4 regions of the Desulfomicrobium baculatum DSM 4028 genome follow, and region 1 is predicted to be linked to each of the others. Evidence: predicted binding sites of a transcription regulator. Region 1 holds the regulator's gene; each other region holds the start of a gene.
The links. The regulator sigma-54, encoded in region 1, starts transcription at its own class of promoters, with help from an activator protein. The targets are predictions, from matches to a motif close to CTGGCACGGNNNNTGCTT.
Positions count from the first base shown of each region.

Region 2: the regulator sigma-54 is predicted to act here: its motif matches at 4,933-4,950, upstream of fliD (flagellar filament capping protein FliD).
Region 3: the regulator sigma-54 is predicted to act here: its motif matches at 4,919-4,936, upstream of DBAC_RS05170 (periplasmic heavy metal sensor).
Region 4: the regulator sigma-54 is predicted to act here: its motif matches at 3,661-3,678, upstream of DBAC_RS14890 (OmpA/MotB family protein).

Region 1 covers NC_013173.1:175,104-182,202, forward strand. The annotation lists gene DBAC_RS00730 (PTS sugar transporter subunit IIA) at 1-197, opposite strand, end outside; gene rapZ (RNase adapter RapZ) at 210-1,097, opposite strand; gene DBAC_RS00740 (PTS sugar transporter subunit IIA) at 1,125-1,574, opposite strand; gene hpf (ribosome hibernation-promoting factor, HPF/YfiA family) at 1,578-2,123, opposite strand; gene rpoN (RNA polymerase factor sigma-54) at 2,192-3,619, opposite strand; gene lptB (LPS export ABC transporter ATP-binding protein) at 3,726-4,448, opposite strand; gene DBAC_RS00760 (LptA/OstA family protein) at 4,445-4,972, opposite strand; gene lptC (LPS export ABC transporter periplasmic protein LptC) at 4,987-5,523, opposite strand; gene DBAC_RS00770 (KdsC family phosphatase) at 5,520-6,044, opposite strand; gene kdsA (3-deoxy-8-phosphooctulonate synthase) at 6,034-6,840, opposite strand; gene pyrG (CTP synthase) at 6,847-7,099, opposite strand, start outside.
Region 2 covers NC_013173.1:2,738,762-2,745,860, reverse strand. The annotation lists gene DBAC_RS11970 (zinc-ribbon domain-containing protein) at 1-380, opposite strand, end outside; gene asnB (asparagine synthase (glutamine-hydrolyzing)) at 432-2,315, opposite strand; gene fliS (flagellar export chaperone FliS) at 2,401-2,811, opposite strand; gene fliD (flagellar filament capping protein FliD) at 2,827-4,887, opposite strand; gene DBAC_RS11945 (flagellin N-terminal helical domain-containing protein) at 5,029-5,976, opposite strand; gene tsaB (tRNA (adenosine(37)-N6)-threonylcarbamoyltransferase complex dimerization subunit type 1 TsaB) at 6,122-6,868, opposite strand; gene rseP (RIP metalloprotease RseP) at 6,843-7,099, opposite strand, start outside.
Region 3 covers NC_013173.1:1,094,408-1,101,506, forward strand. The annotation lists gene DBAC_RS05150 (HAD hydrolase family protein) at 1-723, opposite strand, end outside; gene DBAC_RS05155 (pyridoxamine kinase) at 720-1,583, opposite strand; gene DBAC_RS05160 (HU family DNA-binding protein) at 1,705-1,980, opposite strand; gene DBAC_RS05165 (YgiQ family radical SAM protein) at 2,418-4,241, opposite strand; gene DBAC_RS05170 (periplasmic heavy metal sensor) at 4,350-4,874, opposite strand; gene DBAC_RS05175 (nucleotide pyrophosphohydrolase) at 5,074-5,403, opposite strand; gene zraS (two-component system sensor histidine kinase ZraS) at 5,602-6,954, shown strand; gene DBAC_RS05185 (sigma-54-dependent transcriptional regulator) at 6,951-7,099, shown strand, end outside.
Region 4 covers NC_013173.1:3,363,276-3,370,374, reverse strand. The annotation lists gene DBAC_RS14915 (DHA2 family efflux MFS transporter permease subunit) at 1-253, shown strand, start outside; gene DBAC_RS14910 (CotH family protein) at 250-1,812, opposite strand; gene DBAC_RS14905 (DUF4956 domain-containing protein) at 1,812-2,543, opposite strand; gene DBAC_RS14900 (polyphosphate polymerase domain-containing protein) at 2,553-3,236, opposite strand; gene DBAC_RS14895 (ferredoxin) at 3,377-3,559, opposite strand; gene DBAC_RS14890 (OmpA/MotB family protein) at 3,700-4,587, shown strand; gene DBAC_RS14885 (motility protein A) at 4,584-5,444, shown strand; gene DBAC_RS14880 (DUF190 domain-containing protein) at 5,481-6,734, opposite strand; gene DBAC_RS14875 (substrate-binding periplasmic protein) at 6,808-7,099, opposite strand, start outside.

The sequences.
Region 1 (7,099 bases):
TCGGTCAGGATGATCACGCCGTCGCCTGTTTCCATCTGTTTGACGGTTTGCTTGAGATCCGAGAGCAACGCGCTCATTTCCACGGTTCCTTCCACAGCTATATGGGCGCACTGCTCCTGCGGTCCCAAAATTGTCTGGGCCGCTTCAAGCAGATATTTTCCAAACTGGCCATGGGTTACCACGATCACTCCAACCATTACTCCTCCAGATTATCCAAGACTGAAATGCCGATGTTCGACAGATACATTGAAGCCCTGACCGCGCAGATGTGCCAGCACTGCCTCGGTCACGGCCACGGAACGATGTCGGCCACCCGTACAGCCGAAGGCCATGGTCAAACGGTAGCGCCCTTCCGTCGCGTAGAGCGGCAGGGCAAAATCCAGAAATTCAAGAAGTCTGCGCAGATACTCGCGGCCAGGGTTGCTGCCCAGCACGTAGCGGGCGATGGCCTCATCCTTTCCGGACATGGGTCGCAGCGCTTCGTCGAAATAGGGGTTCGGCAGAAAGCGCAGGTCCGTGACGTCGTCCGCCTCGGTCGGGGCGCCGTACTTGAAGCCGAACGAAATCAGGTGCACCCGCATGCCTTGGCTGCGGGAGGAGAGGCTCTCCCATTTGTCCTGAATGACTCGACGCAGATCGTGCACCGAATAATGCGACGTGTCGATGACCAGATCCGCCTGGGTGCGGATGGGCTCGAGTATTTCCCGCTCCCTCTCCAGTGCCCCTTCCAGACCGAGGTTGCCCGAGGTCAGGGGATGCGGGCGGCGGGTGGTAGCGTATCTGCGCAGCAGGATCTGGTTGGAAGAATCCGTGAAGATGACTGTCGGCCGCACGGAAAACTTCTGGATATCAAGCAGCACTTCCTTCCACTGTCCCACGAAATCGGGTTGGCGCAGGTCCATGCCCATGGCCAGCCCTGGGTATTCCTTGGCCGAGGAATTGAAGAACAGCTCGATGAGGGCCGGGGCCATGCGCGCCGGAAGCCCGTCGACACAGAAAAAGCCCATGTCCTCGAAGACCTTGAGCGCCGTGCTTTTGCCTGAACCGGACATGCCGGAGACAATGACCACGTTTTTCTGTTCAGATTCCAGCTGCATGGAGTTCTCCGGACATGTTCGGTCGGCCTAGACGGTCTGCAGCAGTTGCCACAGCCCTTCCTGGCCGGGAGAGTTGGTAAAGGCCTGACGGAACGAGCTGTCTTTTAGCAGGCGGGAGACCGTGGCCAGAAGCTTCAAATGCAGGCCGACCACGCTTGAAGGGGCCAGCACCGTGAAAAAGATGCTGGCCGGTTTGTGGTCCAGACTGGCAAAATCCACTCCTTCGTGGCTGCGGCCGACAATGACCAGAACCTGATCGATACTGTCCAGCTTGCCATGGGGTATGGCGATCCCATCCCCGATGCCCGTGGTTCCGAGCAGTTCCCGATCCATGAGGACCTGGGTCACGCGCTTGGGGTCAAGATCGGGGTATTTGGCCGACAGCCGCGAAACGAGTTCGGCCAGGACCTCGGGTTTGGTCCTGGCCGAGAGGTCGGAGATGATCAAATCCTTGTCCAGGTATTCAGCAAGCTTCATTCCCTATACCCCGGGGTCGATCAAACCGAAATCTCCGGTTTTGCGACGATAGATGACATTGATCCTTTCACTTTCCGCGTTGAGGAAAACAAGGAATTCATTGTCCGTGCTTTCGAGCTGCAGGGCGGCTTCTTCAACGATCATGGGCTTGGGCGAGAAGTCGTCTTCGGTCTTTTGGATAACGGGCTTGCGCTTGGCGTCCGCGTCGTCGTCAAAACCGCCGGCGTCCATGAGAGGGCTGTCGCTGCCGCTTTTGCGACGGCTCTTGTCCTTGTCGCGGGTCTTACGCATCTGGGCTTCAAGCTTGTCCCAGACCATGTCGACGGTGGAGTACATGTCCTCGCTGTCTTCGCGGGCGGAGATATGCACATTCTTGCCCGTCAGCACTATATCGGCAATATGCCGGAATTTCTCCACTTCGAGGTTGACCTGCAGGTCGGCGTCGGGCGTGCCGGACATGTATTTGGCGAGCTTGCCGAAGCGGTCCTTGGCGTATTTGCGCAAATGGTCGGAAGGATCGAAGTTTTTGAAATTGAAGGTAATCCTCATGGAAGCCTCCTCGATTGTTGAGGGTCAGCCCGTGGTCCGTCCAAGAGGAGCGGCCCGAGGGCGGGGTGTCAAAAAACTTGTTTTCGCTTGGATGAAGAATCTATCCCCAGCACCGCGCGATACTTGGCCACGGTGCGCCGGGCGATGTTCACATCCAGTGTTTCCTTCAGCACCGCCGCGATCTTTTCATCGCTGAAGGGGTGCTTGGGGTCCTCCTCGCTGACCATTTTCTTGATGATGGCCTTGACCGACTCGGAGCCGACCTGGGTGCCGTCATCCATTTCCAGCGCGGAGTTGAAGAAAAATTTCAGTTCCATGATGCCATGCGGGGTGGCCACGTACTTGTTCGTGGTGATCCGGCTGACCGTGGATTCGTGCATTTCAATGTCGTCGGCCACATCTTTTAAAATCAGCGGTTTCAGCTTGGTCACCCCGTGCTCGAAAAAGCCCCGCTGGAATCTGACAATGCTTTCAACCACTTTATATAATGTTCTTTGCCTTTGGTGCAAGCTCTTCATGAGCCACATGGCGGATCGCATCTTGTCGTGCAGGTATTCCCGGTCCGGGCCTTTGACCGCAAGGTGCATGTCGTCCATGTAATAGGGGCTCAGCTGCAGCTTGGGTAGGCCGTCGTCGTTCATGACGATGACGAAATCCCCCTCGTATTCGTATACGAAAACATCCGGGCTGACATAGATGGTGCTCTCGCTCCCGTAGCTGGCTCCGGGCATGGGGTCCAGGGACTGAATGATGTCCAGATAGGCTTTCAGGTCTTCCATCTGGATTTTGAACTTGCGCAGGAGCGGTTTGTAGCGGCGCTTTTCGATGTCTTCGAGATGGTCGGCCACCAGGGAAACGAGAATCGGATCGTCCTGGCCGAGCATCTCCAGCTGAATGAGCAGGCATTCCTTGGGCGAGCGCGCGGCCACGCCCACGGGGTCGAAGCGCTGCAGGCGATGCAGCATGGACTCGACCAAGGCCAGGGGAGAGAGCGTTTCGGAGGCGATATCCTCGGCCGAGCTCATCAGATAGCCTTGGGAATCGAGGTTGCCGATGATGGCTTCGCCGATCATCTCCTCTTCTTCGGTGATGTTGGACAGGCAGAGCTGCCACAAGAGATGCCCATCCAGGGATGGCTTGCCCGAGAGCCTGGCCTCGTAGGACATCATCTCTTCCAGGGCTTCGGTCTCCTTGAACTGTACCTGCTTGGCGGTGCTTGAAAAATCGCCGAGGTAGTTTTCCCAGTCCGCGTTGCGCATCAGTTCCGCGTCTTCGTGCGAAACTTCGGGACGTGATTCCATCGGAGCCTGGATATCGTGCTCTTCGGAAATTTCCTTGACCCCTTCTTCAAGCATGGGGTTCTCCAAGAGCTCTTGCTGAACGGCTTCAAGGAGCTCGAATCGGGAGAGCTGGAGCAGCTTGATAGCCTGCTGCAGCTGTGGGGTCATGACCAGCTGCTGCGTCAGCTTGAGGTTTTGTCGGAGTTCAAGGCCCATAATGGATTTAATCTCACCGTGTCAGAGGATTGCAGACAAGAAAACTACCTAGTACCGAATCTGCCATAAAGGTTAGGCCCTGGCAATCCTTGGAAAATCGTGTCCGCTAGAGGCTGAATCCCTCGCCGAGATACACCTTGCGCGCGCCCGGGTCGGCGACGATCTCTTCGGGGCTGCCGTTCAAGATGATCTGACCGTCGTAGACCAGGTACGCCCGGTCGCAGATCTGAAGCGTCTCACGGACATTATGGTCGGAGATAAGCACGCCGATGCCTTTGCCGCGAAGGTCCTGGATGATGGTCTGGATGTCGTCCACGGCCAGGGGGTCGATGCCGGCGAAGGGTTCGTCCAGAAGAATGAATTTGGGATTCTGGATCAGGGCGCGGGCAATTTCCAGCCTGCGGCGTTCTCCACCGGACAGAAAGGCCGCCAGTTGACCCTCGAGTCGGGTGATGCCCAGCTCGTCCAGAAGCCTGTCCGCCGTGCGCTGCTGCTCGTCCTTGGAAAAACCGGAGTATTCCAGGATCAGTTGCAGGTTCTGGCGCACGGTGAGTTTTCGAAAGATCGAGCTCTCCTGCGGCAGATAGCTCATGCCTGCGCGGGCCCTTTTGTGCAAAGGCCAGCGGGTGATGTCCATGCCGTCCAGAAGAACCTGGCCCCGCGTCGGCGGCACGATGCCCGCCAGCATGTAAAAGGTCGTCGTTTTGCCGGCCCCGTTGGGTCCCAGGACGCCAACCACCTCGCCCTGGCGCACATCAAGATCGATGTCGCGTACGACATCCCTGAGCCCGTAGCGCTTGGCCAGCTTCTGGCCGGTCAGCGTGGTCACTGCCCGGCCCCCGGCTTGCTTGCGGGGGTGTTGAAAATGGCTTCGACCCGCCCTTTGCCGCCCAGAACTTCGCTGCGGCTTTCCTTGATGAAGAGCTTTATGACCTCGCCCTGGATCTTGTTGGCGCCTTCCATGAGCATGGGATTGTCTTCCATGGTCAAGAGGTCCTTGTCGGCTTCGTAGGTCGCCTTGCCGCAGGTGCCGGTGCGGCCCTGGTCGGCCTTGATGCGCACGTTGCCCTTGGCGATGATCTTTTTGATGGACCCCTGCTCGTCAGCCACGCTCTGGGTGGCATTGCCGGAGCCTTCCTTTTTTTCCAGGAGCACGGTCAGCGTGTCGGACCACAGCTGGATGTCCTGGCGGATGACGTACACGGAGCCGGTGAAGACCACCTGATCCCCTTTCTGGGTGTAGGTCATGGTGTCGGAAGTGATCTTGACCGGGACGTCTTTGGCTGGGGCGGTTTGTGCGGCCCAGAGTGGAGTCGCGCAGGCAAGGAAGAGAAAAAGTATGAGTGAGCGCATTGGTAACCCGCTTGTCAGTTCATGATAACCTGGACGTTGCCTTGGGCCAGGAAGTCCCCTGTGTCCAGAAAATATGTCAGAGTGTCTGAGCGACCCCGCATGGATTCGCCAGTCAGTTCAACCGTGCCGCCGAGGAGAAGAGTGCTGTTTTGGCCGGTGTAGTCAAGGGTTTCGGAGCGCATCACGTATTGGCCCTGGGTGCCGTGAACCCCGCCCCACATCCTGGCCCGGTCTTCTTTCTGCCAGACCTGGCCCTCGGGAGCCCGGACTTCAATGGGTGCTCCGCCTTCCTCGCCCCAGTATACTATGATCGGGTCGGTGAGTGTCAATTCGTCACCGTTTTCGGCATAGTCGGCGCCCGTGGCGTTCAGGTTCCACAGTTTTTTGCCGTCCTTGCCCTGGCTTAGGTTCACGCCCTTGAGGCTGAGGTCCACGTCCAGATTCTCGATGGAGAGGTTCTCCAGCCGTTCGGGCCAGAGCAGCCGTTTTCCCAGCATGGCGATTCCGGCCAGGACGGCAAGGGCCAAAAGGCCGATCACCACGCGTTTCATTCCCGGACCCAGCCCTGCCACATGTCTTCGAGTTTGCCCTGGGCGCGCAGCACGAAATCGATGGCTTCGCGCACTGCGCCCTGGCCGCCCATGGCCCTGGTGGTCCAGACGGCGAGTTTGAGTATTTCGGGCCGGGCATTGGGCACGGCGATGGGCAGTCCGACCAGGGACATGGGTGCGGCGTCGACCCAGTCGTCCCCGACATAGGCCATGTTCGAGAGGGGGATGCCGGTCTGTTCGGAAATTCCGCGCAGGACCGGGGCCTTGCGGTGATGGCCGGGATGGTAGTGGGTGATGCCAAGCTCCGTTACCCGGCGGCGTACGGCCGGAGAGTCCAGGCCGGTGATGACCGCGAATTCCAGCCCCGCCTGGGGGGCCATCTTGATGGCCAGTCCGTCCTGGACGTTGAAGCGCTTCAGCACGCAGCCCGATTCGTCATAATAGAGGCCGCCGTCGGTCAGCACCCCGTCCACGTCCAGAACCATGAGACGCACGTCCCGGGCGAGGCGCTCAGCATTCATTGGGGATGCTCCAGATGGCAGCCAGTTCGGAGAGCAGCGTGCGGGCCTTGGCCAGAGGCCAGGAATTGGGACCGTCGCACAGGGCCTTGTCCGGGTCCGGGTGGATCTCCATGAACAGACCCTGGCAGCCGCAGGCCACGGCGGCCCGGGCCAGGGGCGGCACGAATTCGCGCTGGCCGCCGGAGGACATGCCCCGCCCGCCGGGCAGCTGCACCGAATGGGTGGCGTCGAAGACCACGGGGCAGCCGAACTGCTTCATGATGATCAGGGAACGGAAATCCACGACCAGATTGTTGTAGCCGAACATGGAGCCGCGCTCGGTCAGCCAGATGCGGTCGAAGCCTTCGGAGCGGATCTTTTCCACCGGCCCCTGCATGTCCCAGGGCGCCATGAACTGGCCTTTCTTGATGTTCACGATGCGCTCGGTGCGGGCGGCGGCCAGCAAGAGGTCGGTCTGGCGGCAGAGGAAGGCCGGGATCTGCAGCACGTCGGCCACTTCGGCCACCAGGGAGGCCTGGCGCGGCTCATGGATGTCCGTGATCACGGGCAGCCCGGTGCGGCTCTTGATCTGGGCCAGCCAATCAAGGCCCATGTCCAGCCCTGGGCCTCGAAAGCTCGCTCCGGCCGTGCGGTTGGCCTTGTCGTAGGAACTCTTGAAGATGAGCGGCAGGTTCAGGTCGCGGGCGATGGCCTGCAGCTCCACGGCCACGGTCATGGCCAGGTCCAGGCTTTCGAGTACGCAGGGACCGGCGATGAGGAACGGGCGTCCGGCGACCAGGGTGGAACAATCAATCATGGTATTCTACTCGGGTTTCTTGTTGGCCACGGCCGCGCGAATGAATTCACGGAACAGCGGATGCGGCTGCATGGGGGTGGAGGTGAACTCCGGATGGAACTGGCAGCCCAGGAACCACGGATGATCCTTGATCTCCACGATCTCGACCAGGCTCTTGTCCGGGGACAGGCCGCTGATGGTCAGGCCGGCATCCTCGAAGCGGCTTTGGTAGGAGCTGTTGAATTCGTAGCGGTGGCGGTGGCGCTCGGAGACCTCGACG
Region 2 (7,099 bases), 1.4 Mb from region 1:
ACGCGTTCCCACAGCGGCAGGGACGGCTCCGGCCGATGCTCGGCATAGGAGCCGCCTTCCTCGTCATCTTCTTTCAGCGCAGACAGTTCGTTCCACAGGTCTTCGTCATGCGGCGGCGCGGGCGCGTCGACGTGCTGCGTGGTTTCCTGCTCAGCCTGAACGGGACCCGACGCCTTTTCCGGCGTGTCCTGAATTTCAGGCTCTATTGCTGGCGCTACGGGTGGTGAATCGGTTTTTGGTTCAATATGTTCGACTGGGGCTACTTCCCGGAATTTGAAGCGATGTTGGCATTTTGGACAGGTCGCCATGACCGCTTTGGGAGGTAGCTTCTCTTCGTTGATAGCGCGTCCGAATCCGCACTTTGGACAGGTGATATTCATGGTAAATGCGTTCTCCTCTTGCGAGAAGGCTGATACCTGCTCTTGTCTCGATTAGCAACCGCCGGGGGTTTTGGCGGATACAAAGAGATCGTCGAAGAGGTGCACGAAGAAGGCGACAATGATTACGCCGCTGTAATCCATGGGGCTGTCGGAATCGAATTCGCCGAGCATGTGGTCCGTGAATTCAGGTCTGAAATACCCTTTTTCGCGGACGGTGGCGGCAGAGAGCACATCGCCGATCATGTCCCGGAACATGCGTATGAACCATTTGCCCGGAGGGGACAGCGGCTGTTTGCGGCGCTGGCTGATGGCCGGGGGCAGGAAGGTTCGAAAGCTTTTTTTAAGCAGGTACTTCTCATTGAGGCCGCGCATCTTGAAGTGGCTGGGCAGGGAAAAGACGTACTCCACCAGCCGGTGATCCATGAACGGCGAACGCAGCTCGACGGAGTTGGCCATGCTCATGGTGTCGGCCAGGGCCAGGGTCAGGTTTGGCAGGCGCATCTTGGTTTCCAGGTACAGGGCCTGGTCCAGGAGTGACCGGGATCCCGGAACCACGGGTAATTCCTCGTCCCGTTCGCCGATTATGGGCAGAAGGCGGTTCACGAAGGATTCGCTCATGAGCTGGTTCTTGAACTGGAAAGCCTGGAACCTGTAGGGCAGAGCCGGGTGCGCGGCGGGATATCCCTTCAGCATCGCGTACTGCATCCAGGCCTGCTGCGGCGTGGAAATGCCGGGAAAGACCCGGCGCAGCAGGTTCGCGCGGCCAACAGTTTCGTTTCTGCCGATGAAGTTCATGAGCTTTACGAGCTTGAAATAGTCATATCCGCCCAGGATTTCGTCGGCCCCGTCACCGGACAGGACCACTTTGAATCCCATGTCCCTTATTTGCCTGGATAAAAGATAGAACGGAAGATTCAGAAGGGTGACCAGCGGGCTCTCCAAATGCCAGACCAGTTTCTCGATTTCCTCCTGGGCGATGGCGCAGAAAAATTCGTGGTGGCTGGTGCCGAACGAGCTTGAAACCATGCGCGCGAAATGGCGTTCGTCATAGCCCGCGTCCTCGAAGGCGATGGAGAGGGTGTGGACAGGGGCGTTTGAGAGGTTCGCATAAAGGCCGGTCACGCTGCTGGAGTCGATGCCGCCGCTTAAGTAGCAGGCCACGGGCACATCGGCCACGAGCCGGTCGCGCACGGCTTCGACCAGATGATGGCGCAGGCCCTCGGCGGCTTCATCTTCGGAGATTGCCGAGACCGGGCTTTCCATGGGGATGTCCCAATAGGGGGCGGTTCGCTGCCCGTTGCGGCCGGCGAGCAGGGTGTGGGCGGGCAGAACCTGATGGATTCCTTGCAGAAATGTGTCGGGGGCCAGGTTGAATCCGTAGTCCAGCATCCGGTCCATGGCCAGGGGATTCATGCGGCGCGGCACGCCCGGGAAGTGCAGGATGGACTTGATCTCCGAGGCGAAGATCAGTGTTCCGTCGGGCAGGAGCGTATAAAAAAGCGGCTTCTTGCCCATGCGGTCCCGAGCCAGGAAAAGGGTCTGCTCCCGTGGGTTCCAGACCGCGAAGGCAAACATGCCGACCAGGCGGCGCAGACATGTGTCGCCCCACTGCAGGTAGGCCGCGAGCAGGACTTCCGAGTCCGAATGCGTGCGGAAAACATGGCCAAGACTGGCAAGTTCGGCCCGCAGCGGCTGGTAGTTGTAGATTTCGCCGTTGAAGACCAGAACCGCGCCGGATGGTTCGTGGATCACAGGCTGGTTGCCCCCTGCCAGATCTATGACGGAGAGCCGCCTGTAGGCCAGGGCGCAGCAACGGTCCTGGAACAGGCCCTGGTGGTCCGGTCCGCGATGGGCCAGGGCCTGGGCCATGGACGCAAGAACGTCGCGTTGAAAAGAGATTCCGCTGGGGTTGAAGAAGCCGGCTATGCCGCACATGCGTGTTTTCCCTGTTGAGGTGTGGTCTGGGAAATCGTCTGCAGAATGCGTGCCTTACATGCCGGCCAGGGCAGGGCGGTCCTGCCTATCTGGCGTAATAGGAAGCAGCTTTGGGAGGCGCCTGGTAAGCCTGGTTGTTCGAGATTTCCGAAAAGGCTGATCTGAAAGCAGACAGGATTCCGATCACCTCGTCCACAATCCCGGTATCCATCTTGAGGTTGGCCTGCAGCAGGCGGGTGTTGCAGTACATGTAGAGCTTGTGCAGGTTCTGGGCGATTTCTCCGCCTTTGTCCGTATTCAGGGAACCGTCGAGTTCCGCGATGATATCGAGAGCCTGGGAGATGAGGATACCCTTTTTGGCGTAGTTTTTTGCCAGAATTTCTTCCTTGGACTGTTCCAGAAAGGTTATGGCTCCGTCGTAAAGCAGAACCACGAGATGGCCGGGGGTTGTGGTGGTGACCTTGGTCTGCATGTAGGCGTTGGCGGCTTTGTGCACTGTGCGAACTCCTTTCTATGACTTGCTGGACAAACTGCTGATTTGCGAGCTGAGTTGTGTGGATATGTTGTCGTAGGTGCCGAGAACGGCTTCCAAATTGGCAAAACGCAGGCGCAGGTTCTTCTCCAGGAGAGCCAGGCGGCGTTCTTCATAAGCGATCTTGTCGTCGATGGAATCCATGATGTCCTGATAGTTGTCTTTCAAGACTTCGAGGGTTCCGGTCGTTGAGTCCGTCAACCTTTTGAGTTCGTCGATCAGTTCCTGGGTTTTGCCGGATTTGATCTGGGCCGAACCGGAATATGTGCCCGCCGTAAGGTTGATGACTTCAAGGGAAAGGCCTCGCGCCGCGTTCCCGTCCCCTGTGGCCACGATCTTTGTGCCGTCGATGCTGGCCGGAAATCCGTTGATGCTGGCGGATGTTATGTCGCCGCCGGCGCCCACGGTATAGCTTACGGAGTATTCCCCGGCTTGCGTGATGCCCTTGATGGAGGACTCGAAGTTGAAGTTCGAGGATTCCACCGCAACGCCGTCCACCATTTCCTTGGTCGAAGGATAATTGTCGGCGCTGAAGAGGCGGGCCACGGCGTCGGGGTCGGTTTTGAGGGCCGCGGTAAAGGCGCCGGAGTCGAAAACCAGCAGGCCGAAGGTCGCGGAGCCCTGGCTGGTGTCCGTGGTGATGCCTACGCTGCCCAGGGAGACCAGTGGGTCCATGTCATAGTCGAATCCCACGCCCTTTTCCGCCAGGATATTTTTGAGCTTCTGCTGAATCATCTGCATGCCGTAGTTGCCGGTCAAAAGGGAACCGGAAACATTTTCGCCAACGGTGGTGACCTGGGTCTGGTCCTTGATCTCCTGCAGCACGGAATTCACCGCATCGACAAAGGTCTGCACTTTCGCGGTGACCGCCTGCGGGTCGAGGCTGGTGGTGATGGTCGAACTGCCTATGCTGGCCAGGTTCATGGTCACGCCGGAGACGATATCGGAAATGGAATTGGTGCTGCGTTCGAAGTAGCCGTCGGTGGCACCCTGGATCTGCGCGAAGGCTCCCGGTTGCAGGGCGCCGACCGTGGTCCCGGGGGAACTTATGATGGAAATCTGCTTGTCCGAGCCCGCCTCGCCCGTCAGGGTCAGCTCGACATTGCCGGATACGTCTGCGGCCGTGGCCATGGAGAATCCGACTGCGGTGTTGATTTTTCCGGCCAGCGAGGCGTAGGTGTCCGCAGCAGTCACATCAACGGAATACAAGGTGCCGTCATAGGCGAGCTTGAAGGTTCCATCGGTGGTTGTGATAGTATCCGCGGTTGTTTTGCCGGTGAAGGTGGCTTTGAGTATATCCTCGGAGGGGGTGGGAGGATCAAGAGGGAAGCCATCGACCCGAAGCCTGGCATTGCCGGCATTCTGGGTTTCGATGAATTGACCTTGTGCGAAATTCGTCAGCAGATTGGCCGAGGTCGCGCTGTTGTCGACGATGAAATCATTGCCCGCGCCCAGGTTCATGCCACGGATCTGGAGCCTGTATCCGCTGCCGTCGTTGACCACGCTTGCGCGTACATAATTGCGATTGTCCGCGTCGGAGTTGATGAGGCTGGCGAACTGGGTCAGGGTCGTGGTGCTGGTGACGTTGACGGTGACCTGCCGGGAACCGGCCGTGAAGACAAAAGCGCCCGCTGCGCCGTCGCTTATGATTTTGTCCGGGGAGGAAAAAATTACCGACCCCATGTGCATGTCGTTGGTCGCCAGGGAAAGCACATCCACTTGGTGGGTACTTTCTTCCGCGGTGCTGCCTGCCGTGGCGGTTAGGGCGGTGGTGTTGGAAGAGACCGCGTTCTTGGTCAGAAATTCGTCCGTGGTGTTCATGGAGTCCAGGGACGTCTTGAGGGAGAGCATGTTCGAAGAGAGCGAGTCAAAGGCGTCGCTCTTGGCTTCCCAATCAGACCGCCAACTCTCGAGCCGTTTGGTCCTGACTTGCTCGATCTCGATGAGTTTGGTGATCATCGAGTCGAAGTCCGTCCCGGAGCCGAGGCCCGTGAAACGGATGGATCCGGAAGCAAGCGAAGTGGTCAGGTCATCAGCCATGGCGTTCCTCTGGTGCGTTGGATTGGGCGAATCTACTCACGCTTCGAGCAAACCTGGTGCCAGAATCAACACTATCGAGTTAAAAAGGCCGGGCCGCTTTTCGCAACCCGGCCGCAAGCGAGGTTTTTCAGGTTACTGAGATTATGCGCCCATGAGCTGCAAGGCCATCTGCGGCAGGGAGTTGGCCTGGGAGAGCATGGCCACAGCAGACTGGGTCAGGATCTGGTTGCGCACGAAGTTGGTCATTTCCGTTGCGATGTCGGCATCGGAGATCCGGGACTCGGCCGCCTGCAGGTTCTCGGCCTGGATCTGCAGGTTGGTGATGGTGTTCTCAAGCCGGTTCTGCAAGGCACCGAGGCTGGCGCGGATGTTGTCCTTGGAGGTGATGGCCGCGTTGAGAGCCGCCAGAGCTTCCTGCGCACCCTGCTGGGTGGAGATGCTGTAGCCGCCGGAGGCTACGCCGTGCGTGCCGTTCGCCTTGGTTCTGTCGGAAGCGTTACCCACGCCGAGAGCGGAGGCGGTGGAGTTGCCGATGGCGATGTAGTAGTAGTCTTCCGCGGAATCGTTGCCCGTACCGAAGTGGATCTTGAGCGGGCCCGTCGAGGCCAAGGCGCTGCCGTCGTGGCTGCTCGCCCAGCTGGAGACTCCGGTGGACGTAGCTGAGAGATTGCCGTTCAGCAGGTAAATGCCGTTGAAGTCCGTGGCGTTGGCGATTCGGGTGATTTCCGAGGCCATCTGCTGGTACTCCGAGTCGATGATCAGGCGCTGGTCCGAGTTGTAGGTGCCGGTGGCCGCCTGGGTCGCCAGTTCCTTCATGCGGATCAGCTTTTCGTCGATGACGCCGAGCGCGCCGTCCGCAGTCTGGATCATGGAGATGGCGTCGTTGGCGTTTCTGACACCCTGGTTCAGGGATGCGATATCCGCACGCATGAGCTCGCGAATGGCGAGGCCCGCAGCGTCGTCGGCGGCGGTGGTGATGCGCAGGCCTGAAGACAGGCGGCTGACCGATGTTGACAGGTTCCCGTACGCGCTCGCCAGGTTGCGGTTCGCGTTCATGGCCATCAGGTTGTGGTTGATTACGAGTGACATAAAAATTCCTCCTTGAAAGATTAGCGGCTTCCTTGCCTTTGGATCGAGCAGTTTGCGGGCCTTGCTCTTTGGTCTTGATGAGTGAATCGGCAGGAAGAAGATTTTCTTTAGAAGAATTTTGTCCGACATCGCATGTCGGACGAGATTATTCGAAATCGGGGATGTGCTTGCGGGCCTCGGCGGCCGGAATGCCGCGCGAGGCGGCGATGGAGACCAGATTGTCCTCGGCATCGGATTTGCGCAGGTACAACGGCTGAGGGGGGTGGCTTGAGTATGCGGCCGCGCACGCCGCAGCGAGCAGAGCGGCCGGCATGGGCGTGTCGAGAATCTGCGGCAGGGCTATCGTACCCGGCAGAGTAAGAAATTCGGGATTCTTTCGCAGGCCGCTGCCAAGCAGGAAGATGCCTGCCGGGCGTGCCTCAAGCTGTTCGTACGCCAGGGCTACGGGCAGCGGACGGACAGGGGTCAGGGGAGCGCCCGCGTCAAAACCCTGGATGTAGACCTGCCCCTTGCGGGCGTAGGTCAGAACCCAGAGTTCCCCGCCCTGCGCAAAAGGGCCGGCCTGGGCGGCCAGAATATCTGGATAGTGCAGCCCGGCCATGGGGATGGCGTGCGGGCGGGACAGTCCGTGCATGGCCGCGTGGGCGATGCGCAGGCCCGTGAATGAACCCGGGCCTCGCACGCAGGCGATGCCCGCCAGGTCGCCGGCACGTATGGCCTGTACCCGCAGCGCCCGCTCGATGGCCGTGGGCAGGTGACGGATGGACTGCCCGGGGCAGTGGACCTCTTCGCTGAACATGACCTCCCGGGCCGTGCCAAGGACAACCTGAATGCGTTCCTCGGCGCAGTTCAGCGCGAGATACCGGCTACTTGAAGTGTCGGAGGATATCATTGAATGTGGCCAGGACCATGAGCATGAGGAGCAGCATCATGCCGATCTTCAGGGCAATGTGCTGCACTTGTGGGCTCAGGGGTTTTCCGGTGATGGTTTCCAGAAAGAAGAAGAGGATATGTCCGCCGTCCAGAACCGGGATGGGCAGCAGGTTCAGGATGCCGAGGTTGATGCTGATCAGCGCGGTCAGGGCCAGCAGGTTGACCATGCCGTTTTGCGCTTCCTTGTGGA
Region 3 (7,099 bases), 920 kb from region 1:
GAAGGGCATCTGCACCAGCTCAAGCATGTCCCTGTCGTTGTGGTCGTTGCCGATGGCCGCGCTGGGAGCCCCGTGCAGGCCGTAATGATCGACAAGGTGCTTTATGCCCGAGGCCTTGGAGACATCCGCCGCAAAGATTTCGATCCACACGGACTGTCCGTCAAGCGGGGATGTGGCCCTGATGACGCTGTGACGTGCAAGTTCCCGGCAGATACGGTCATGCATTGCCGCATCGCTTCCGTCAACGATAACCACGATCTGGGACGCGGCGCGCGCATCGGGGACGCTTGTTTTTTCCTGGCTGTGGCTGGCGTACAGGGCCAGGCGTCGATCAAAATCCGCGACGTTCTTGTGCCCCCTGTGGTACGCGAAGCGATGATTGTGCGGAAAATCCTCGTGCACCATGAAGCTCAGGCCCTGTCCATGTAAAAAAAGACAGATGTCCTGCACTTCCTGGCCAGACAGGAATGCGGAGCGCAGAACGTTCTGCGTGGGCCAGTTCACGATCTGGTTTCCGGTCGAAAGAATCAGGTAATCTGCCGGAAAATCATCCGCAAGACAGGATTTGGCCGAATACAAGGAGCGGCCCGTGGCGATGACGCGCATGATTCCCTGCTCGCTCAGGCCCCTGAAGGCCTTCAGGTCGCCTTCGGAGATGCGGCCGCCACGCAACAGGGTTCCGTCAAGATCGCTGACGAATATTCCACGATATGGGCCTGTCATATCAGTTCAAAGCTGCTCATGGACACGGGGGCGTTCAGGCTCGGGAGCACCCGTTCCAGAAAAACCCCTTCACGTTCCGGAAAATTGTGACCGAAGGTGGCCCGGATGGCCATGGAGACAAACTGCACGGCCCGGTCCAGTGATAAAGGCAGGGAATCGCCCTGCAACAGTGAACCTGTTATCACACTGGCGAAAATATCTCCAGTGCCAGGGTAACATGCAGGAATATAAGGGCATGCAACCTTCCAGAAACGATTTGCATCCTTGTCGAAGGCCACGACCGACGTCCCCCTGCCGTGCTCTGCAGGGACGCTGGTGATGATGACGCAACGCGGGCCCAGATCGCTTAAGGCCCGGGCCCAGGCCTTTATCTCTTCGGTGCCGGAGATGGCCAAAGGACCGGCCTTGCCCAGCAGCAGTGCCGCTTCGGTGATGTTCGGGGTGATCACGTCGGCCGAGGCGACGAGGCTGCGCATGCCGTCGACCATGGATCTGTCCATGGTGTCGTAGAGCTTGCCGTCGTCTCCGAGCACCGGATCGACCACGACCAGGGTGGAGTCGGTGCGGAATGTCCTTATGAAATCTGTGACGATGTCGATCTGTTCCGGCGAACCCAGAAATCCGGAGTAGATTCCGGCAAAGGACAGGGACAGCTCTCGCCAGTGGTCGATGATGTGCCGCATGTCCGAGGTCAGGTCGCGGAAATGAAAATTGGAGAAACCGCCCGTGTGGGTCGAGAGGATGGCTGTCGGCAGACTGCAGACCTGAATTCCCAGGGCTGAAAGAATGGGGATCACCGCCGAGAGTGACCCCCCTCCAAACCCGGAAAGATCATGAATCGCTGCAACGCGTTGGATCACGGAATGCAATGCCGAAGCTCCATAAAAAGACGTCCAATCCGTTCGGGACGAACCGACTGTAGTCTTTCTTTAAGGTGTGCCGCGAGCAATTGCGTCAAAACGGCCCCTCATGTCAACGATTCTAACCGTTGAGATAGTCCAGCAGACCTTTTCCAGCCTTGAAAAAAGGCATTTTCTTGGGCTTGACCTGCACTGACTCCCCGGTTTTGGGGTTGCGGCCGATGTATCCTTCGTATTGCTTGATCTTGAAACTGCCGAACCCCCTGATTTCAATCCTGTCTCCGCGCAGCAACGCGTCGCGCATGGAGTCGAAAAAGCTGTCCACAATGGTGGATGCTTCATCGTTGGAAATCTTGATTTTCTCTGCAAGGGACTGAATAAGTTCGCTTTTGTTCATTGTTCGCTCCAGATTGCGATTCGTGAAAACTCATGATCCTCGAAGGGATGGGTCATGGACGCCGGGGTAATCGTTCCAGGCAGACCGGGTCAGGTCCAAAGCAACGGCTTGGGGTAAAAGACGCGATCCGCCGTGAAAATTCAGAACTTCATAATAAAAATCAAGAACTATGGGAAGTTATTCTCTTCATGTTCTCAAAAAAAAATCAATTGACGACACGATCCTGGTCGCGCTTGGCCTTGTCCTTCCTGCCGGCAAGGGTTTGGCCGAATCATAAATCTTCTTCTATTTGATATTACAGCCTAATCTTAAAAAAGACAATTCACTTCTTGAAAAGTGTGCACAAAAAAATGAGAGCGCAAAAAAGTCTCCCCGGCAGGCGTGCTGCGCAAAGGGAGGCGTAAGTCGGTCAGCGGTTTGCAGGTACCAGAGCGATTTTATTTCTTTTTGCGGCCCGTCTTTGTCTTGCCGGGACGGGGAAGGGGCCTGGAATTGCGCGAAGGAGCAGGGCATCGGCCGGGACAGCTTTTCGGGTGAGGTTCGCGCTGCGTGTCCTTTGGACGTTTGGCGCCTCTGTCCTCAGGCGGGAGCAGGATGCGATGTTGGCGCAGCCGCTCTTCGTCGGTGCGCGGCACATGGACGGACTTTCCTTCCGGGGTGATGCCCGCATGGTACATGGCCGTGGCCACTGCTCCGGGGATGGGGATGAAGCACTGCACCTGTTTGGGCTTCCAGCCCCGGCTGCCGAGCCAGCGGGCAAGGGCGTGCATGTCGTCGTCGGTGGTGCCCGGGAAGGCGCTCATCAGGTAGGGGATGACGTATTGCTCCTTGCCCGCGCGCTTGGATTCGCGGTCAAAGATCGTCAGAAATTCCTCGAAGACGCGGTTGCCGGGCTTGCGCATCAGGCGCAGCACATGGTCGCAAACATGCTCGGGCGCGATTTTCAGCTGCCCGCCCACGAATTCGCGCAGATAGCCCCCAAGGGCGTCCATGTCTTTCAAGGCCAGGTCGAAGCGCACGCCGCTGGCCACGCGCACTCCGCGCACTCCGGGCGTGCGGCGCAGGGTGCGCAGCAGATCGAGGTGCGCTTTCTGGTCCATGCGAAAGTGCGGACAGACGGTCGGAGTCATGCAACTGGGGCGCTTGCAGGGCTGTCCTTCCTTGGCGCAGCTTGCCCCCCACATGTTGGCGCTGGGGCCGCCGACATCGGAAACATGGCCCTTGAAATCCGGGCTTGCGGCCATGCGCCGGACCTCGTCGAGGATGGAAGCCCGGCTGCGCGAAGCGATGCGCCGACCCTGGTGCAGGGCCAGGGTGCAGAACGAGCACCCTCCGCCGCATCCTCTGTGGCTGGTCACCGAGTCGCGGATCATCTCTTCGGCCGGGATGGGCAGAAGATAGCCGGGATGAGCCTTGCGGGCGAAGGGCAGGGCGTAGATCGTGTCCATTTCCGTCGTGGTCAGGGGCGTGGCCGGTGGCGCGACAAGGATGGCGCGGTTGGCGACGCGCTGCACGGCCCAGTCCGTGCCGTCATGGACCTGCTTTTCGAGCAGCAGCGTGGCCCGCATCAGTTCCTTGGGATCGGCGAGCATGTCTTCGTGGCTCGGCAGCTCGATTTCAGCTGGAAAATCCTCGCCCACGGTCACGGTGCCGGGGATGCCCAGGATGTCCCGGCCCGCCGCGAGCCGGTCCGCGATGCTCAGGATGGCCCGCTCTCCCATGCCGTAGACCACGGCGTCGGCCTTGGCGTCGAGGAGGATGGGCTTGCGCAGGGCGTCGGTCCAGAAATCGTAATGCGTGATGCGGCGCAAGGATGCCTCGATCCCGCCCAGGATCACGGTCAGGCCGGGAAAGGCGCGGCGCAGCAGGTTGGTGTAGACGATGCACGCCCGGTTGGGCCTGGCTCCGGCCCTGCCGCCCGGTGTGTAGGCGTCTTCGGAGCGTTTTTTGCGAAAGGCGGTATAGTGGGCCAGCATGGAGTCGATGGCCCCGGCCGAGACCCCCGCGAACAGGCGGGGGCGGCCCATGGCGAGCAAATCCTCCGGGCCGTCCCAGCGCGGCTGGGTGATGATCCCGGTGCGCAGTCCGTGCGCCACCAGCGCGCGCCCGAGCAGGGCCATGGCAAAGGATGGGTGGTCCACATAGGCGTCGCCGCTGACCAGGAGCACATCGAGTTCATCCCAACCGAGCGCATCCATTTCGGCGCGGGTCATGGGCAGGAATTTGGGCTGGGGCAGGGATTTGCTGGAAAAAAGGCTCATGGTTCGGGCCTATAGGCTCCCGGAGTCATGTGGGCAAGAACAAAAAAGGCGGCCCGGAGGCCGCCTGAGACTGTGTCTGCTCTGCGCGTGATGCAGCTGGATAGGACGTTAGGCATCCGGAGCGCCGGGAGCGGCGTCCAGTTCCGGGTTCATGCCTTGGCCCATGCCTTGGCGCATGCCGCGCTGGCCGAAGTCGCCGTGGCCGCGTCCACCCATGCCTCTGCGCTCATCCATTCCAAAACCCATGGGCAGATCAATGCCAATTTCCTTGCTCACCCGGGATTGCAGGGCCTCGCGCCTGGTCTGCGCCTGGGCGCGCAGGTCGCTCAACTCGCCAACCAGGGCGGTGATGGTTTCGGGCTTGGTGTTGGGGTTGACGGACAATGTTTTGAGCAGGGTGCGCTTCTCCCACATGGCATTTCGCATGGGAGTCATTTCTTTGCGGTGTTCGTCCAAAATGTTCTTAAGCTGGTCCTGCTTTTCCTGGGTCAGCTGCTGCACTGCGGGGTTCTGATTCCAGCCCGGGCAATCGCCGCGCATTCCCTTGCCGCGCATGGGACCGGCGAAGGTCAGGGTGCTGAGTGCGATGATGCCGAAAATGGCCAGGATTGCGATGGTGGTCGTTCTTTTCATGAGATCCTCCGAATGGTTTTGAGTGCCGATTGTACCAGAGAGGATATCAAGTGCCGTGCCAGAGTGGCTTTTAATATCTAACTATTTGTTTTATTAAATGTTTAAATGATTAACGCGGTGTTTGCCGCGTTTTGGGCCCCGTGGCGACGGATAGAATCTGACCACCTGCTGTCCGGGGCTGGTCAGAACCTGACCAGTTTCAGGACGAATGCAGTTTTGGATTGTTCCGGTGGCGATTCGTGTCGCGCAGGGTTTTCTTTTCCAGGTTGCGGCGCATGGACTCCGTCAGGTCGACTCCTGTCTGGTTGGCGATGCAGGTCAGAACAAACAGGACATCGGCCAGTTCGTCGCCCAGATCGTTTTTCTCGTTTTCCTTGAAACTTTGATCCCCGTAACGGCGGGTCATGATACGGGCCACTTCGCCGACCTCTTCCATCAGAATGCCGAGGTTGGTCAGTTCGGAAAAATAGCGGACCCCGATTGTTTTTACCCAGGCATCGACGTCTTCCTGCAATTGATTGAGACTCACGAAACGCTCCTTTTCGGCCTGCCTACGAAATCCTGCCCAGGGTGGCAATGCGTCCGTGGCGGATGCATTTTCAAAGTCCGCTTCGGTCAGGCAGGGTATTTGCTAGAAGTGGGCTTCGTTGATAGTTTTCATGTTTACGGATCATCAACAGACCGCAAGGCGTGCCGGGCATGTCTTGCTTCAAGGACGGCGCGGGCAATGCAGAATCAGGCTCCCTTTTCGACATCCATTTTCTGGCGACGGCGCGGCCTGGTCCTTTTTGTGCCGGCGGTGCTGGCGGCCGTGATCCTGATCTGGTTCGCCTTGCAGGGGCGGGCGCGGGAGCAGCGCACCATCGCCCGCATTCTGACCACTCAGGGCGAGACATTGATCCGGTCCGTGGAGGCCGCCCGCCGCATGGGCATGCGGGGTCAGGAGGGGCGGCAGTTTCGCCTGCGATTTCTTATGGATGAGATGATCCGGCAGGGAGATCTGCGCTTTTTGGGACTGGTCGATGCCCAGGGGAGGTTCGAGGCCTTGAGCGAGGCCGAGCCCGGCAGCGGCGTCGCAGCGGAAGCGCTGACCGCCTTGCCTGCCTCCTTCGAGCCTGCGTGGTCGATCATCCGGCCTGGCGAGGAGCCGCTCTTTGTGGTTTATCGCTACTCGCGCCCACCCCGGCGCACCATGCAAGGGGGCATGGAACACAACACGTTTCCGCATCCACCCGGAGAGCGCACGCTTATTGCCGTGGGCCTTGACGCCTCGCTCTATCTGCGCGCCGTGCGCAAGGATGTCTTGACCTTGGCCATGGCCGGCGGTCTTGGTCTGGCCCTGGCCTTTGCCGGGGCGGTCACGCTTTTCTGGCGGCGCAAGGTGGCAGGTCTCGAACGGGAGGTGGCCAGGCAGGAACGCCTGGCCGCGCTCGGCACCCTGGCTGCCGGAGTGGCCCACGAGATCCGCAATCCTTTGAGTTCCATCAAGGGGTTTGCCACCTATTTCGGCGCCAAATTCAAAGCCGGGACGCAGGACCGGGAGTTGGCCGAGGTCATGATCGGCGAGGTCGACCGCTTGAACCGGGTCGTGACCGAACTTCTGGAGCTGACCCACCCTTCGGAGCTGCGCCTTGCGCCCACCGTTGTGTCCGATCTTGTCCAGCACGCCCTGAAACTCGTGGAGGGAGATTGCCGCAGCAAGGGCATTGCCGTGCAACTGCGCATCGCGGAGCTCGAAGCGCTGCCCCTTGATCCGGACCGCATGCTGCAGATCCTGCTGAACCTGTTCCTGAACGCCATCCAGGCCATGCCGCAGGGCGGCACCCTGACCGTTTCCGCCCAGCGCGTGAAGGATCGGCTGGAATTGCGCGTGGCCGACACGGGCCACGGAATCCCTGCGCAGGATCTGGACAGGATTTTCGATCCGTACTTCACTACCAAAAATCAGGGTACGGGCCTGGGGCTGGCCACGGTGCGAACCATGATGACGGCCCATGGCGGCCAGGTGCGGGTAACTTCCGAGCCGGGGCAGGGCACGCAAGTGATTCTTGATCTGCCTTTAAAAGGAGAACGCCGATGACGGCGCGAATTCTGGTGGTTGATGATGACCGGGCCCACATGACCATGCTCGTGGCCATGCTCGGCAGCTGGGGATATGAGGTCGATACGGCGGATGACGGAGCCATGGCCGTAGCCAGGGTGCGCGAGCGGGCCTACGACGTGGT
Region 4 (7,099 bases), 750 kb from region 1:
GCACCATCTGGTTGAACACCTTACGCCTTACGACACACCGTTCATCCAGGCGCGGGAGGCCCTCACAGCCGGCCTGGGCGACCCCATGGCGGCCGCCGGCATGATCTATCGCTACGCTCAGCAGCAGGCCGCCTATATGGCCTACGTGGATGTCTTCCATCTGCAGGCCCTTTTCTTCTTCGGCCTGGCGATCTTCATGTGGATCATCCGCAGGCCCGATCACGGAACGCACCTGCCCGAAGGAATGCACTAATCCGAGGAGAAAACGGCGCGGATGCGTGTGTCGGCGTGGAGTTCGAGTTCGAGTCGGGGTTCCCGGATTTCGCGGCCGTCGACTTCCCAGCGGGAGACGGCGCGGCCAGGAGGTGCTTCGAGGGATATTGTCTGGCCTTTGAAATAGATGCCTTCGTATGCGTTGCCCCATGTTTCGCCGTCGATGAGAAGCGGCTCGGGACTTTGCACGCGGCACGTGACGGTTTCGGGCGCGCCGAGTTCGCGCACGGTTTCGGCCGGCAGTTCTGCGCGGCGTTCGAGCAGATAGGACAGCGCCAGATTTTCGTCGAAGCATTCGAGTCCGGCTTCTTTTTCCAGCCCTGCATAATGCCGGACGCGCTCCGCGATCCATTCCCGCGTCAGTCGATGGTTGATGCTCCAGGTCAGTCGCCACAGCATCTCTTTTCTGAAGCGCGGGCTGGTATCCCACATCCCCTTGAAGACGGAGGCCCGCATGCCGTGGGCGTCGCGGAAGTTTTTCCAGCCTGCCCGGTTGGCGGGAATCGCGTTTGCGCGAAGCCCTGCAAAAGCCTGGTCAGCATCCCAGAGTACGCTGCGCCAGCGAGGCTCCGTCTGCGTGTCGTCCAGCAGGAAGGCGCCCTGGTTCCAGTCCTGCCATTGCAGAAAGGCAAAGGCAGTTATGGCGTTCATGAAATCATCCAGGTCCAGTATGCCCGCCACGCGTTCATAGTCCCACAGGCCGAAGAAAGGATCGAGGCGCAGTCGCAGGGCCTTGTACCTGGCCGTGTCCAGGACGGAATTGTCGGACTCCAGCATGTAAAATGCGAAATCCTTGTGGCGTAGCTTTCGTTCCCAGTGCGTGCGGTTGACGTGTTCGCTGGCTAGACCAAGACCAAGATTCTCGCCGTTTCTGTAGAGCACGATCGGCGCATAGTCCGGGGTTATGGAGCCGATGCGCCTGGCCACGTCGAAGGCGAGCATGCTCACGAAGCCGGGAACGAGGTTTTTTTCCGTGCGCGCGACCACCTTGCGGATCTTCATTGCGGAACCGTCCAGGAACGCCGTGCCCGGAACGTTCTTTTGCCCATAGCTGTTCCGAAAATAGAGGCGAAAGCTGTGCAGCATGTCGCGGGTGTCGCGATTGCCCTGCAGCCGTATTCCGGCCGGCGCGGCCAAAAGCTCCCGCCCGTCCTGCATGACCACGACGCCCGCCGGACGCTCCCAGTTTCTTCCCCGTTCGCGGCTGTGGGCCTTGAGCCCGGTTTCCGGATCATAGAGGTCTTCGTCCGCGACGCGGATGGCCACCACCCGCATGGCGGAATCGGCCAAGGGGCGCGCGTCGTTCCGGGCCGCGTCGATCAGGGCGGAGGCATCATGCTTTTGTCTTTGGACGGTAACGGGGATGCCCAGCTTGGCGAGCAGGGATGACTTGCGTGAACTGCCCAGGTCGTCTCTCAAGACGGCGATGCGCCAGGATCGTTCCTCCCCCCACTGGTTCAGGCGTAGCCCGAAGTAGACCAGAATCAGACCGCAGAGGACAAGCAGCAGGACGAGCGGGCGTCTGAGCGGCCCGGGCATCAGATGCTGACCTGGTCGTTGAACATGGAGACCGTGGCCCCCTGGGCGCAGGTCAGGGCGTGCCCGCGCACACGGGTCAGAAGGTCGGGGCTGCCCTTGGCGAAGCGCAGGGTCACGGCCGCGCCTTCTGTGGTTTCCACCACGGAGATGACCCGCACGCCGGCGATGCCGGTGACGCTGGGTAAAAATGTGGTCGCGGAAGCTTCGGCGTTGCTTCCGGGCAGATTGATGAGGATCGTGCCCTGTTCGCTGGCGGCCAGGGGCAGGCCGCGCCAATTGATGAGGAACAGCCCGAAGGTCGAGACGGCCAGCAGAATGAGCAGGAACAGAAGATTGAAGGTTGCGCAGGAAATGGCGGTGGCAATGGTCAACATGATGAATCCGACTTCTTCGGGCTCTTTGATGGGGGTACGGAAACGGACGATGGACAGCGCGCCCAGAAGGCCCAGGGACAGGGGCAGGGAGAACTGCACGCAGATGAAGATGGCCGTGACCGAGATGCCAAGAAGCGGGAAGGAGCGGTAGGCGAGGCTCCCGGTGCCGCGCGGCCGGTAGAAGCGGATATAGAGGCGCGAAATGTAGAGCGAGGCGAAAAAGGACACCAGCAGCAGGATGAAGAAGGTGGTCAGGCCCACGTTCGCCATCTCTTCATGGCCGGATGTTCCTGATTTGATCAGCGCCTCGTATATGTTGGCCAAAAAATCCACGCTGTTGGGGAGAAGTTCGTTCACAGGGCCTCCTTACATATGTTGCTGCATCAGGCTCTGGTAGCAGTGCAGGTATTTGGAAAAGGACTCGGGCCTAAGCCCCATGGTCATGAGTGGCGCGAGATACGGGGGGAGACTTGCGAGGTTTCCCTTGGTTTCGATGACGGCGCTGGAGAGCATCGGCGACCCTGCCGCCCCGGGACAGGACAGGGCGTGACGCGACGCGTGTATGTCCTGATCAAGGGCGATGCGGACGCCGGTCATGGGATCGATGAAGCGCATCCTGCGATAGCTGATGACGAAGACCGGCCTGGCCGAGGCGCAAAGCCCTACGCCGCGTGTGGCGAGCAGGGCGGGCAGGGTGGCCAGTTCGGGGTCGCCGAGAGACAGCAGCGCCAGTTCGCGTCCGGTGCGGGAGACCTGAATTCGCACCTTGCGCTGCAATCCGCCCTCCTTGATCTTGGCCTCGAGAAAGGCCGGTCCGTTGTCGGGCTTGAAGTCCCAGTCGCCGTACCAGCGCAGGCGAACCTTGGCCTTGAAATAGGTGCTGTCGATCTTTTCGCTCAGGAATTGCAGGTCGAGAGTGTCATAATAGATGCTGTGCACCGTGGCTGCGGCAAAATGCGGATCGGGCAGGCAGTGCGCGCTGATGATGGTCTTGGCTAAAAGGGCCTGGGCCATGTCGAGGACATATTTTTTTTCGGTGCGTGTTTCCATGTGCTCTTCGCTTGAGGCTCCATGCCGGGGACTGCGTGCAAAGCCGCACCTTGGGCACAACGAAGGGAAATCGCAAGCATTTGTTGGCTCCAATGAAAAAGGGGAGCCGAACTCCCCTATTCCCAAGATGAAAAACCGAACTATTCCTTGCTGATGGCTTCCACGGGGCAGGCGTCGATGGCGTCCTGGGCGCATTCTGCCGTGGAATCCGGGGCCGTGACCATGGCTTTTTCTTCGCCGTCGATCATGGCAAAAACTTCAGGGCAAATCTCCACACAACTTTCGCAGCCGATGCATTCCTCGTGGTCGATGACTATGGCCATGATTCCTCCTGGTTGGGGTTACGTTTGGTTTTTGCCATACAGCTTTCCACATGTCCGTGCAAGCCGTGTCGTGTTTGGGATGCGTTGATCGAATCTTTGCGTTGGCATGAATCTGGCTCATGTCCTGGCGGAGGAGTCCCATGCGAGAACCAACACCAGAAATCATGCGCGACGTGTCGGCGCGGCTTTCCCGCCCCGGGCATGGCCAGCGGCCCAAGTATGGCGCGGCCGAACCCTTTGGCGGCATTCACGGTACGGATGGCGAACATCCCGAGGTGAACGCATTCAGTCAACACTTTGACATATTCGCCCGCGAGCAGCAGATGCGGCCCGCCAGCTGGGTTATCTGCTGGTCGGACCTGATGATGACCATGTTCATCATGTTCGCTGCCCTGTACATTTTTCAGTTGCCGAAGATTCAATACAAGTCGGTTTCGGAATTGTCCGTGAAGGCCTTGCCGCTCGGGACCGAGACCATTCCGCCCCAGGCCTTGGCCGGATCGATTCTGGATCGCCTGCATGATCGTCTTCGAGACCTGATCGCGCGCGATGGACTGCAGGACTTGGTTGCGGTGCAGTCGGTCCCGGGGAAGTCCTTGCATGTGGTGCTTGCGGGTGATCTGCTTTTTGAAAAGAGCCGCGCGGTCTTGCGGGGAGATGTCAAGGAAACGCTGCTGGCCGTGGGAGAAATTCTGCGCAGCGCGCCGCATGCCCTGTCCGTGGTCGGTCATGCCGCTCCCGGTGGCGCTGCGGCTGGTTCCAGGGGCCCGTGGGAATTGTCGGTGGCCATGGCGGCCGATGTGGCCGATTTTTTGATCCGGGACGCAGGCCTGCCCGCCGAGCGCATGCTCGTGGCCGGGTATGGCGATCAGCGCCCGCTGGTGGATGGTGACGGTGCCGGCGCCGGTTGGCGCGTGGAGCTGGTTTTGAGTTCCGAGAATCCGACGGAGCCGCTGCCCATGGTCAAGGCCCCGGCCGGGGAAGGATTCCGGCAATGGCTCGCGGCGTCGAAACAGGGAGGCGAATGATGGAAGGAAAATCGATTCTGGGCCTTGTGCTCTGCGCCCTGATCTTCGGAGCGGGCTTTGTGATCAGCGGGGATGTGGGCCAGTATTTCAATCTGTCCGCGTTCCTGATTGTTTTCGGGGGCTGCCTCGGAACGGCCATCGCCAGTTTCCGCATGGAGCGGCTTGTTTTCGTGAGCAAGGTGCTGCGCAATTCCTACCGCACGCGGATGAGGGAGCCGGCCGCCATTGTCGAGATCCTGGTGGACCTGTCGGTCAAGAGCAGGATTCGCGGGCTGCATACTCTGGTCGAGGACGAGCGCGAGACATCCATCCTGTTCTTGCGCCGGGCCCTGGGTTTCGTGGTCGACAATTATTCCCGGGAGCAGACCACCGACATCCTGAACACGGAGATGTATTTTTTCAAGCAGCGCCGCGACGAGTCCGAGCGGGTATTGCGGGTCATGGCCGACATCTGCCCGGCCATCGGGCTGGCCGGCAGCGTGGTGGGGCTTATCGGCATGCTCTCCGGCGTGAACGATACGGGGGTTGTCCTGGCGACCATCCCCATCGCCCTGACCTCCACCCTTTACGGCGTGATTCTGGCCAACTTCGTTTTTCTGCCCCTGGCCGCACGGATTCGCGAGGTCACGGATCACGATCTGCTGCTGCAGAAGATCATTATCGAAGGTGTCCGGGCCATACAGAGCGAGCTCAATCCCCGGGTGCTCGAAGTGAAGCTCAAATCCTTTCTCACTCCCTCGGCGCGGGAAGGGCAGCTGGTCTCCCTGGCGCGGATCAAGGAGCGTTTCCAGATCCAGGAACGCGAAGAGGAGGCCCCCCGCATGGCCGCCCCGGAGGAGGTCGGGGTCTCCCTGTAGGCGGTCGCCCAGGCAAGATCGCAAACCTGGCGTCGTCTATTGCGCGGGCGAGATCTGTCTGGCCAGCGCCTTCAGGATCACGTCCCGGTCGACCATGCCGAGCAGATGCCCTTTTTGATCTGCAACCACGAGCCGTTTGACCTTTTTGTCCATCAGGATTTGGATGACTTCGCTTAAAGGCGCGTCCGGGCCTACGGTCAAGACCTCGCGGGACATGACCTCTTCGGCGATGCCTTCAAGAGCTGCAGGCTCGGTCTCGCGCTGGGTCAGGATGCCGAGGAGTCTGGCCACCAGCGTGGGGGAGTTCTGACGCACGAAACACTGCAACAGGTCCCAGTCATGGATGATGCCCAGGATCGTCTTGTCCGCGTCCACGATGACCACCCGGCGCAGCGCAGATGCGACGAGTTGTTCCAGAACCCCGGCCAGGGGCGCGTCCGGCGCGGCAGTGGGCACGTTCGTGTAGAGGACGTCCCGGGCGCAGGCGTGCATCCCGGCGGGCAGAACGTCGAGATGCGCCGCCACCGCGGAGGTTCGTCCGATGGCGGCCAGCACGTCCGTGCGGCTGACGATGCCCATCAGCGTTCCGTCTTCGGACGTGACCGGCAGGCGCTTGATGTTCCGGGCCGCCATCATCTTCAGGGCGTCGGTGACCGTGGTCGTGATGTTCAGGGTCGTGACCGGCGCCGACATGATGTCGCGCGCTCGCAATCCCTCAAATTCAATGCAATGGCTGTGCTTGTGGCGCAGGTCGGTCGGTACGTGACCGTGCATGTCCAGCCGCAGGGGCATCCGCGCCCGGGCCAGCAGATCTCCGCCGGTGATGATGCCCACGAGGCGTCCGGCCTCCATGACCGGAACGGCTTTGACTTCCCTGCGCAACAGCAACTCCACCACCTCGTCCAGGGGCGTCTGCGTTCCCACGGTAACGACCTGCTCGGTCATCACGTCGCGGATGCGCATGGGCAGGTGGAAAATGGCCTGGCCGTCCTGAACCACGATGCTTCCTTCCTCGACGAGCGCGTCGACCACCGGCAGAAAATCGGCAATGCGCGAGGGCGTGTCCACGATCTCGACGATGACCGGCAGATCCTCGGCCAGGCGCAGGATCTTGGCCGTATGCAGAAGATTGCTCGCACCGAAGCCCATGACCCCCCTGGAAACGGAAGCCCCGGCCATGCCGCGCCGGCGGGCTTCGTTCACGATGACGTCATAGAGGGGCGCGCCCTTGTGCCGCACCGCCTCGCTCACAAAAATCTTGAGAATCTTCACGTCGATCAGCTTGACCATCGGATGCCTCCCTTGATGAGCGCTGCCTTGAATTACGCCAAAAAAATCGCGACCGGGCGAGGCTACCGGGGCGCTACTGTCCGGCCGGGAGCATGCCGATTTCGGTGAGTATGGCCTGGTCGATCCTGCGAACAAGGCCCTGGTCCACGGCTTTGGAGTACATGATGTGGCGAAGGTTGCCCTGCGGGATGTCGTTCATTGCGCGCAGCGTGAATTTGTCTCTGGACATCTGGGCCGCCTGCAGGAGGACATCGACTTCCTCGGGCGGCAACAGCATGAAATCGAAGCGCCTGGATTCGAGCATCTTGAGCAGGCGGACCGTATCCGCCGCGACCTGCACCGTTTTGTGTTCGTACTTCGCCAGG